Linked DNA regions of Alicycliphilus denitrificans K601. The protein of the gene in region 1 interacts with the protein of each later gene in a pairwise test. Links are inferred from orthologs where the notes say so. Each region holds a gene or a part of one and is shown on either strand. Other genes may lie near its edges.

Region 1 (5,206 bases):
CGGCCTTGCCCGCCTGGATGTTGGCGAGCCCCGCCGTGACCGAATCCACCATCAGTGGCACCTGCCCGCCGATGAAATCGGCCTGCGCCGGGCCGCTGCCTTTGTAGGGAATGTGTTCGATCTCGATCTTCGCGCGGGCCTTAACCATCTCGGCGCTCAGGTGCTGCGTGCCGCCGATGCCGGCGCTCGCGTAGCTCAGCTTGCCGGGTTCGGCGCGGGCCCTGGCCACAAGGTCGCGCATGGATTTGATGCCGCTGCCCGGATGTGCCAGGAACACCAGCGGCACCTTGGCGACGAGCGTGATGCCCTGCAGGTCCTTGCGCGGATCGAAGTTCACCTTGCGGTAGAGCGTCTGGTTCACCGCCATGGCGCTGCCGGCCACCAGCAGCGTGTAGCCGTCCGGCTTGGCGCGCACCACCTGCTCGGAGCCGATGTTGCTGCCCGCGCCCGCCTTGTTCTCCACCACGATGGCCTGCCCCAGCCGGGGCCCCAGCCTTTCCGCCAGCGCGCGGGCGAAGATGTCCGTGGCCTGCCCCGGAGGGAACGGCACGACGAGCGTGACGGGCCGCTCGGGCCATGCCGCGAACGCGGCGCCCGAAAAAGCCAGAGCGGCGGTCATCGCCACGGCGATCTTCTTGAACATGGGTCCATCTCCTTGTGTTTTTTAGATAAAAAGCCGCACAGCCCTTTCTGAAACTGCGTGGGGTGCTATTGATTTGACAGCGCCGCCAAGATTGTAGACCCGCTCCGCCTGCCTGAAATGGGTAGGGAGTTAGTCACTTGGAACAAGCCCTGCTTCCCGCATGACTCGCTGCTCGTCGTCATGCGAGATCCAGAATGCCGCCTTTGGCCCGTCCCCCGGGTCATAGAGGAAATACGTTATGAAGAACTTGAAGTCGAGTGGATGGCCAGCCTGCTTCTCGAATGTCATATGCCGATGGACTTTGGCCATGGTGTATTTGTCGTCGAGGGGCGTTGCCTCCACATGCAGATACGCCGTTAGGGTCGCCGGCCATGAACTCGGCCGTATATAGCGAGGACATAAGGTCTGGATCAAAGGAATCCGCCCCTTCCTCATAACGGGCAAAGAACTCATCGACATTCACCATTGCCGTCCTTTGAGGCGGGGCCGCAGCGATGAATTCAGACCTTGGTGCTTCCCGACCCACTCGGCTTGGCATCCTTTCCCAATAGATAACCTGCAATGGCGCCAAAAAGACCCACTATTGGCGTGAGCTGTTCGTTGCTGAAGCCGGTTATCAATAGCAAGGCCGAAAGCCCTACGATACTCAGGATTCCGAATATCCTCAGGATTTCCGACGCCTCCGCATTTCGCCTCCACAGCAAGGTGGTGCAAAGAATCAGCGAGATCATCATAAAACCCAGCACCGATATCGAAAGGTATTTCACCAAGGACTCGGACCAAGGCTGGACTGACGATCCAGATGCCGATGCAACGGTCTGGTTGAAGGCGTTCTGGGCCTTGTCCATTGCGGCTAGCGCGTCTTCAATGGCCATTTGATGCCCCCTTGTCTTCCAGTTTCTTGACTCTCTGCTCGAGCAGCTTCAATTGCTGCGCCAGTTCCTTGATGGCGTCTGTCTGGCTGTTTATCAGCAACCTCTGCTGCATGAGTGCCTCTTGGTCCGACCCGGGATTTCTGGGAATATCGGGTCTTTGTGCGCTAGGGCCAGGGTCTCTGGGAAGCCCTCCCGGTATCGCGGGCACCTGCTGCGCATTGCACAAGGCGGGCAGGCCCGCCAGCAGAATCAGTGCAAGGTTTGATTTCATCGAGCCTGCCTCCTTGGTTTTCAATGTTTAGACAATGAATCGCACGCAAACTGCTGAAATCAACGGCAGTTTAAACCTGTAGGCAGGAATGGAATAAAAAAGCCGCGCAGCCCTTGCGGAGCCTGCGCGGCCAGCTACGAGAAAAGTAGCGTTACTTGCGCTGCGGCGGCACGTCCGTGCAGCTGCCGTGGGCGATCTCGGCGGCCATGCCCATGCTCTCACCCAGCGTGGGGTGCGGGTGGATGGTCTTGCCGATGTCCACGGCGTCCGCGCCCATCTCGATCGCCAGGGCGATCTCGCCGATCATGTCGCCCGCATGCGTGCCGACGATGCCGCCGCCAAGGATGCGGCCGTGGCCATGCGCCTCGGGGCTGTCGTCGAACAGCAGCTTGGTGTAGCCCTCGTCGCGGCCGTTGGCAATCGCGCGGCCCGAAGCCGTCCAGGGGAACAGGCCCTTCTTCACCTTGATGCCCTGGGCCTTGGCCTGGTCTTCGGTCAGGCCCACCCAGGCGACCTCGGGGTCGGTGTAGGCCACGCTCGGGATCACGCGGGCGTTGAACGCGGCGGATGCCAGCGCCTTGTCGCCCTGCAGCTCGCCGGCGATGACCTCCGCCGCCACATGCGCCTCGTGCACCGCCTTGTGCGCCAGCATGGGCTGGCCCACGATGTCGCCGATGGCGAAGATGTGCGGCACGTTGGTGCGCATCTGGATGTCCACGTTGATGAAGCCGCGGTCCGTCACCGCCACGCCGGCCTTCTCGGCGCCTATCTTCCTGCCGTTGGGCGTGCGGCCCACGGCCTGCAACACGAGGTCGTAGGTCTGCGGCTCGGGGGCGGTACCGCCCTCCTCGGCCGGGGCGAACGTGACCTTGATGCCCTCGGGCGTGGCCTCGGCGCCCACGGTCTTCGTCTTCAACATGATGTTGTCGAAGCGGTGGGCATTCATCTTCTGCCAGACCTTGACGAGGTCGCGGTCGGCGCCCTGCATCAGGCCATCCAGCATCTCCACCACGTCCAGACGCGCGCCCAGCGTGGAGTACACCGTGCCCATCTCCAGGCCGATGATGCCGCCGCCGAGGATGAGCATTCGCTTCGGCACGCCCGCCAGCGCGAGCGCGCCGGTGGAATCGACCACGCGCGGGTCGTCGGGCATGAAGGGCAGGCGCACGGCTTGCGAGCCCGCGGCGATGATGGCGCGCTGGAAGGCCACGACCTTCTTGCCGCCGGTCTTGTCCTGACCACCGCCGGTAGTTTCTTCCACCTCCACATGGTTCGCGCCGACGAAGCTGCCGTAGCCGCGCACCACGGTCACCTTGCGCATCTTGGCCATGGCGGCCAGGCCGCCGGTCAACTTGCCAATGACTTTTTCCTTGTGGCCGCGCAAGCTGTCCACGTTGACCTGCGGCGCGCCGAAGTCGATGCCAGCGCTCTTCAGGTGGCTCACCTCGTCCATCACGGCCGCGACGTGCAGCAGCGCCTTGGACGGGATGCAGCCCACGTTGAGGCACACGCCGCCCAGCGTGGCGTAGCGTTCCACGATCACGACCTTCAGGCCCAGGTCGGCCGCGCGGAACGCGGCGGAGTAGCCGCCGGGGCCGCCGCCCAGGACGAGCACGTCGCACTCCACGTCCGCCGTTCCGCCGAAGCTGCTTGCTATCGCGACAGGAGCTGCCGGCGCTTGGCTGGCCGGCGCTGGAGCCGGTTTTTCCTGTACAGGTGCAGCCGCGGGCGCGGCCGCGCCCTCGGCCACCTCCAGCGTCAGCAGCACCGAGCCCTCGGCCACCTTGTCGCCCAGCTTGACCTTGAGCTCCTTGACCACCCCGGCATGGCTGCTGGGGATTTCCATGGAGGCCTTGTCGCTCTCCACCGTGACCAGGCTTTGCTCGGCCTTGATGGTGTCGCCCACCTGCACCAGCACTTCGATCACGCCGACCTCGGCAAAGTCGCCGATGTCCGGCACCTTGATGTCAATCACTGCCATGACGATGTCTCCTTCACAGCAGGATGCGGCGGTAGTCCGCCAGCACTTGGCCGAGGTAGGCGTTGAAGCGCGCGGCCGCAGCGCCGTCGATCACGCGGTGGTCGTACGACAGCGACAGCGGCAGCGTGAGGCGCGGCACGAACTGCTTGCCGTCCCACACGGGCTTCATCTGGCCCTTGGACAGGCCCAGGATCGCCACCTCGGGCGCGTTGATGATGGGCGTGAAGTGCGTGCCGCCGATGCCGCCGAGCGACGAGATGGACATGCATCCGCCCTGCATGTCGGCCGCGCCCAGCTTGCCGTCGCGCGCCTTCTTGGCCAGTTCGCTCATCTCCTGGCTGATTTGCAGGATGCCCTTCTTGTCGGCGTCCTTGAGCACGGGAACCACCAGGCCGTTGGGCGTGTCGGCCGCGAAGCCGATGTGGTAGTAGCTCTTGTAGACCAGGGTGTCGCCGTCCAGGCTGGTGTTGAACTCGGGGAATTTCTTGAGCGCGGCGACGACGGCCTTGATGACGAACGCCAGCATGGTGACCTTGACGCCGCTCTTCTCGTTCTCCTTGTTGGTGGAGACGCGGAAGGCTTCGAGCTCGGTGATGTCGGCCTCGTCGTTGTTGGTGACGTGCGGGATCATCACCCAGTTGCGGTGCAGGTTGGCGCCGCTGATCTTCTTGATGCGCGAAAGATCCTTGCGCTCGATCACGCCGAACTTGCTGAAGTCCACCTTGGGCCAGGGCAGCAGGTCCATGCCCACCCCGCTGCCGCCGCCGGCCGGGGCCTTGGCGGCCTGGGCCTGGGTCTGCACGGCGCCGCTCATGACGGCGCGGGTGAAGGACTGCACGTCCTCTGCCGTGATGCGGCCCTTGGGGCCCGTGCCCTTGAGCTCGGCCAGCGGCACGCCCAGTTCGCGGGCGAACTTGCGCACCGAGGGGCTGGCGTGCGGCAGCCGGCCCGATGGCGTCGCCGTGGGGTCGTGCGCGGGCGCGGACTGCGCGGACGCCGGTGCTGCAGCCGCGGCAGCCACGGGCGCGGCCGGTGCCGCCGCGGGGGCGGGGGCAGGCGCCGGCGCGGCGGGCGCTGCCGGGGCGGCGCCTTCGAGCACCGCCACCAAGTCCCCGATGTTGACCTTGTCGCCCAGCTGGACCTTGAGCTCCTTGAGCACGCCGGCCGCGGGCGACGGGATCTCCATCGAGGCCTTGTCGGATTCGACGGTGAACAGCGACTGCTCGACGCGGATGTTGTCGCCGGGCTTGACCAGCAGCTCGATCACGGCCACATCCTTGAAGTCGCCGATGTCGGGCACGCGCACCTCGATGCGGCCGCCTGCCGCGGGCGCTGCGGGCGCCGCCGCGGGCGCTATGGATTCCGCAGCTGCCAGCGCTTGGCTGGCGGGCGCCGGAGCCGGTTTTGGCTCAGAAGCCGCCGCGTCGGCCGTTTCC
Region 2 (5,228 bases), 640 kb from region 1 along the record:
CGGGCGAGGCCAGGTTGACCGGCATGTAGGGCACGCCCGACAGCAGCACGGTGTGGAACTGGGTGGCGATCTCCAGGTAGTCGTTCTGCGAGCGCGGGCCCATGCACAGGTCGCGGAAATCGAACCACACCACGCCACCGGCGCGGCGCAGGGCGCGGATCTCGCGTGCCTCGATGTGCAGCACCGGGTCTTCGTCGTGCACCTCGGCCAGCAGGTCGAAGGTCTCCCGCATCGCGGCGTCGGCCTCGGGGCCCAGCGGGCAGTGGTAGAGCCTGGCATTCTCCAGCGTGCGGCGGCGGTAGTCGGTACCGTTGTCCACGTTGACCACTTCCATGCGCTCGTTGAGCAGCGCGATCGCGGGCAGGATGCGGTCGCGGTGCAGCCCGTCCGGGTACAGCTCGTCGGGCTTGAAGTTGGACGTGGTGACGAAGCCCACGCCGTTGTCGAACAAGGACGCCAGCAGGCGGTGCAGGATCATGGCGTCGGTCACGTCCGCCACGTGGAACTCGTCGAAGCAGATGAGCTTGTAGCGCTTGGCGATGCGCGCGCCCAGGGCATCCAGCGGGTTCTGCTGGCCCTGCAGGCCGGCCAGTTCACGGTGCACCTCGCGCATGAATTCGTGGAAGTGCAGGCGCACCTTGCGCTTCAGGGGCACGGCGTTGAAGAAGCAGTCCATGAGAAAGCTCTTGCCGCGCCCCACCCCGCCGTACATGTAGACGCCCTTGGGTATTTCGGGGTGGTTGATGAGCTTCTTCAGCGCGTTGGAGCGGCGGCTCTTGTACTGGCCCCACTCCTGCGCGCAGCGTTCGAGCGCATCCACGGCGCGCAGCTGCGCCGGGTCGCTCTTGAAACCCTTGGCGGCGAGTTCCGCCTCATAGGCCTGCCTGACGTTCACCGATGTTCCTTGCTTTGAAAACAATAGCTGCCAGCGCTTGACTAGTAAGCGCTGGCAGCCATTTTTACCCCGAACTTCAGAAGTTGAGGGTGCGCTTGTCCACGGCCAGCGCCGCTTCCTTGGTCGCCTCGGACAGCGAGGGGTGGGCGTGGCAGATGCGGGCGATGTCTTCACTGCTGGCCTTGAACTCCATCGCCACAACGGCCTCGGAGATCAGCTCGCTGGCCAGGGGGCCGACGATGTGCACGCCCAGGATCTCGTCCGTCGCGGCATCGGCCAGGAACTTGACGAAGCCCGTGGTGTCGCCCAGCGCGCGTGCGCGGCCGTTGGCCAGGAACGGGAAGCTGCCGGCCTTGTACTTCACGCCGTCCTGCTTGAGCTGCTGCTCGGTGCGGCCGACCCAGGCGATCTCGGGGCTGGTGTAGATGACCCAGGGGATGGTGTTGAAGTTGACGTGCCCGTGCTGGCCGGCGATGCGCTCGGCCACGGCCACGCCCTCCTCCTCGGCCTTGTGCGCGAGCATCGGGCCGCGCACCACGTCGCCCACGGCCCAGACGCCCGGCAGGTTGGTCTTGCAGTCGGCATCGACCACGATGGCGCCGCGCTCGTCGAGCTGCAGGCCCACGGCCTCGGAGTTCAGGCCGGTGGTGTTGGGCACGCGGCCGATGGAGACGATGAGCTTGTCCACGTCCAGCCTCTGCTCTTCGCCCTTGGCGTTGGCGTAGGCGATCGAGACGCCCTTCTTGCCGTTCTTGACCTCGCCGATCTTCACGCCCAGCTCGATCTTCAGGCCCTGCTTGTCGAACGCCTTCTTGGCCTCCTTGGCGACCTGCTCGTCCACGGCGCCCAGGAAGGTCGGCAGGCCTTCGAGGATGGTCACGTCCGCGCCCAGGCGGCGCCACACGCTGCCCATCTCCAGGCCGATCACGCCCGAGCCGATCACGCCCAGCTTCTTCGGAACCGCGCCGATAGCCAGTGCGCCGTCGTTGGACAGCACGTTGACCTCGTCGAACTCCACGCCGGGCAGCGCGCGCGCATTGGAGCCGGTGGCGACGATGACCTGCCTGGCCGTGAGCAGTTCCTCGGCCTTGCCCGCCACCTTGACCTCGTAGCCGCCATCGACGGCGCGCGCGAACGAGCCACGGCCGTGGAAGAAGCTGACCTTGTTCTTCTTGAACAGGTACAGGATGCCGTCGTTGTTCTGCTTCACCACGGCGTCCTTGCGGCCGATCATCGTGGCCACGTCCATGGTCACCTTGCCGGTGCTGATGCCGTGCTCGGCGAAGTGCTTGGTGGCGTGCTCGAAGTGCTCGCTCGACTGCAGCAGCGCCTTGGACGGAATGCAGCCCACGTTGGTGCAGGTGCCGCCGGGCGCGGCGCCGCCTGCGGCGTTCTTCCACTCGTCGATGCAGGCCACGTTCATGCCCAGCTGCGCTGCGCGGATGGCTGCGATGTAGCCGCCGGGGCCGGCGCCGATGACGATGACGTCGAATTGTTTGCTCATGGTTTCTTCAGGAATAGGGGAGAGAAAAAACCCACCGCCGGGCCAGGCCGAGGGTGGGTTGTCGAGAGTTACACCCTGCTGCAGATCACAGGTCGAACAGCAGGCGCGAGGGATCCTCCAGCGCGTCCTTCATGGCCACCAGGCCCAGGACGGCCTCGCGGCCGTCGATGATGCGGTGGTCGTAGGACATGGCCAGGTAGTTCATCGGACGCACCACGACCTGGCCGTTCTCGACCACGGCGCGGTCCTTGGTGGCGTGCACGCCCAGGATGGCCGACTGCGGCGGGTTGATGATGGGGGTGGACATCATCGAGCCGAAGGTGCCGCCGTTGCTGATCGAGAACGTGCCGCCGGTCATCTCCTCGATGCCCAGCTTGCCTTCGCCGGCCTTCTTGCCGAACTCGGCGATCTTCTTCTCGATGTCGGCGAAGCTCATCTGGTCGGCGTTGCGCAGGATGGGCACCACCAGGCCGCGCGGCGAACCGACGGCGATGCCGATGTCGAAGTAGCCGTGGTAGACGATGTCGGTGCCGTCCACGCTGGCGTTGAGCACCGGGTACTTCTTGAGCGCGTGCACCGCAGCCTTGACGAAGAAGGACATGAAGCCGAGCTTCACGCCGTGTTCCTTGGTGAACGCATCCTGGAACTTCTTGCGCAGCTCCATCACCGGGGCCATGTTGACCTCGTTGAAGGTGGTCAGGATGGCGTTGGTGGATTGCGACTGCAGCAGGCGCTCGGCCACGCGGGCGCGCAGGCGGCTCATGGGTACGCGCTGCTCGGGGCGCTCGCCCAGGTCCAGGGCCGATGACGGAGCCGCCACCTGGGGCAGCGCCTTGGCGGGCACGCCGGTGGGGATCACGGCGGCGGTGGACTTGACGCCACCGGCCACGGCCGCCAGGGCGTCGCCCTTGGTGACGCGGCCATCCTTGCCGCTGCCGGCCACCTGAGCGGCCGACAGGTTGTTCTCGGCCAGGATCTTGGCGGCGGCGGGCATGGCCACGTCGCCCTTGCCGCCGCCGGCGGCGGCCGGTGCGGCGGCAGCCGCCGCGGGGGCCGCTGCGGCAGGCGCTGCAGCGGCGGGCGCGGCGGCGCCGGCCTTGCCCTCGGTGTCGATCCTGGCGATGGGCTGGTCGGACACGACCGTGCCGCCATCACCCACCAGCAGCTCGGCCAGCACGCCGGCGGACGGGGCCGGCACTTCCAGCACCACCTTGTCGGTCTCGATCTCGATCAGGATCTCGTCCTGGGCGACGGCCTCGCCGGGCTTCTTCTTCCACTGCAGCAGCGTGGCCTCGGCCACGGACTCGGACAGCTGGGGAACCTTGACTTCTACGATTGCCATGTTGGTGTTCTTTCCAAAAAGTGTTTTGTTCTGAATGAGTGGGTTGGTGGCCTTACTTGGTCAGGACAAAACCCTTGAGCTTGGCGAAGGCGGCCTCGACCAGGGCCTTCTGCTGGTCCTGGTGCAGGTGTGCGTAGCCCACGGCGGGCGATGCCGAGGCGGCGCGGCCGGCGTAGCCGAGCTTCTGGCCCTCGTGCATGTTCTCGTGGATGTTGTGCTGGATGAAGAACCAGGCGCCCTGGTTCTGCGGCTCGTCCTGGCACCACACGATGTCGGTCGCGTTGGGGTACTTCTTGAGCTCGGCGGCGAAGGCCTTGTGCGGGAAGGGATAGAGCTGCTCGATGCGGATGATGGCCACGTCGCTGCGCTCGGCCTCGGCGCGCTTCTTCACCAGGTCGTAGTACACCTTGCCCGAGCAGGCGATGACGCGCTTGACCTTGGCCGCGTTCTTGGCGATGGCCTCGTCGCGCTCGCCCAGCACGGTCTGGAAGCCACCCTTGGTGAACTCGGACAGCGGCGAGGTCGCGTCCTTGTTGCGCAGCAGCGACTTGGGCGTCATGATGACCAGGGGCTTCCTCAGGTTGCGCACCATCTGGCGGCGCAGCACGTGGAAGATCTGGCTGGCCGTGGTGGGCTGCACGATCTGCATGTTGGCATCGGCCGCCAGCTGCATGAAGCGCTCCAGGCGCGCCGAGCTGTGCTCGGGGCCCTGGCCCTCGTAGCCGTGCGGCAGCATCAGCGTGATGCCGTTGACGCGGCCCCACTTGACCTCGCCCGAGGCGATGAACTGGTCGATCACCACCTGCGCGCCGTTGGCGAAGTCGCCGAACTGCGCTTCCCAGACCACCAGGGTGTTGGGGTCGTTGGAGGCATAGCCGTATTCGAACGCCAGCACCGCCTCTTCGGACAGGATGGAGTCGATGACGACGAAGGGCGCCTGGTTCTCGGCCACGTTCTGCAGCGGCACGTAGGTGCCCTCGTCCCACTTCTCGCGCTTCTGGTCGTGGATGACGGCATGGCGGTGCGTGAAGGTGCCGCGGCCGCTGTCCTCGCCCGACAGGCGCACGGGGTAGCCGCTGGCAACGAGCGAGGCGAAGGCCATGTGCTCGCCCATGCCCCAGTCCACGTTGATCTCGCCGCGGCCCATGGCAGCGCGGTCGTCGTAGACCTTCTTCACCAGCATGTGCGGCGTGACGCTCTCGGGGATGGTGGTGATGCGCTCGGCCAGGCGCTTCCACTCGGTCAGCGGGATGGCGGTGTCTGCGGCGTCCGTCCAGGTCTTGCCCAGGAACGGGCTCCAGTCCACGGCGTACTTGCTCTTGAAGTTGGTCAGCACCGGGTCGATGGTGTGCTTGCCTTCGTCCATGGCGGCGCGGTAGGCCTTGACCATGTCGTCGCCCAGCGTCTCGCCCAGGCCCTGCGTGGCCAGCTTGTCGGCGTAGAGCTTGCGCGTGCCGGGGTGCTGGGCGATCTTCTTGTACATCAGC

What was found. The genes of interacting proteins can lie anywhere in the genome.
Region 2: the proteins of lpdA (region 1) and odhB interact in binary tests that used the Escherichia coli proteins (3 or more experiments, as listed by UniProt). The link is inferred for Alicycliphilus denitrificans K601 from one-to-one orthologs.

What each region holds. Positions count from the first base shown.
Region 1 is NC_015422.1:2,518,558-2,523,763, reverse strand. The notes cover bases 1,356-4,330. They hold lpdA (dihydrolipoyl dehydrogenase), read right to left. Parts: upstream 3,771-4,330; coding sequence 1,941-3,770; downstream 1,356-1,940. Other genes in these bases: aceF (dihydrolipoyllysine-residue acetyltransferase), read right to left, coding at 3,784-4,330; ALIDE2_RS12060 (hypothetical protein), read right to left, coding at 1,508-1,789; ALIDE2_RS12065 (hypothetical protein), read right to left, coding at 1,356-1,518. Outside these bases: ALIDE2_RS12075 (Bug family tripartite tricarboxylate transporter substrate binding protein), read right to left, coding at 1-643; more of ALIDE2_RS12065, read right to left, coding at 1,144-1,355; more of aceF, read right to left, coding at 4,331-5,206. UniProt on the Escherichia coli protein: Lipoamide dehydrogenase is a component of the glycine cleavage system as well as of the alpha-ketoacid dehydrogenase complexes.
Region 2 is NC_015422.1:3,158,797-3,164,024, forward strand. What follows is about bases 1,614-4,610. They hold odhB (2-oxoglutarate dehydrogenase complex dihydrolipoyllysine-residue succinyltransferase), read right to left. Parts: upstream 3,742-4,610; coding sequence 2,485-3,741; downstream 1,614-2,484. Other genes in these bases: lpdA (dihydrolipoyl dehydrogenase), read right to left, coding at 1,614-2,399; ALIDE2_RS15045 (2-oxoglutarate dehydrogenase E1 component), read right to left, coding at 3,794-4,610. Outside these bases: cell division protein ZapE, read right to left, coding at 1-895; more of lpdA, read right to left, coding at 972-1,613; more of ALIDE2_RS15045, read right to left, coding at 4,611-5,228. UniProt on the Escherichia coli protein: E2 component of the 2-oxoglutarate dehydrogenase (OGDH) complex which catalyzes the second step in the conversion of 2-oxoglutarate to succinyl-CoA and CO(2).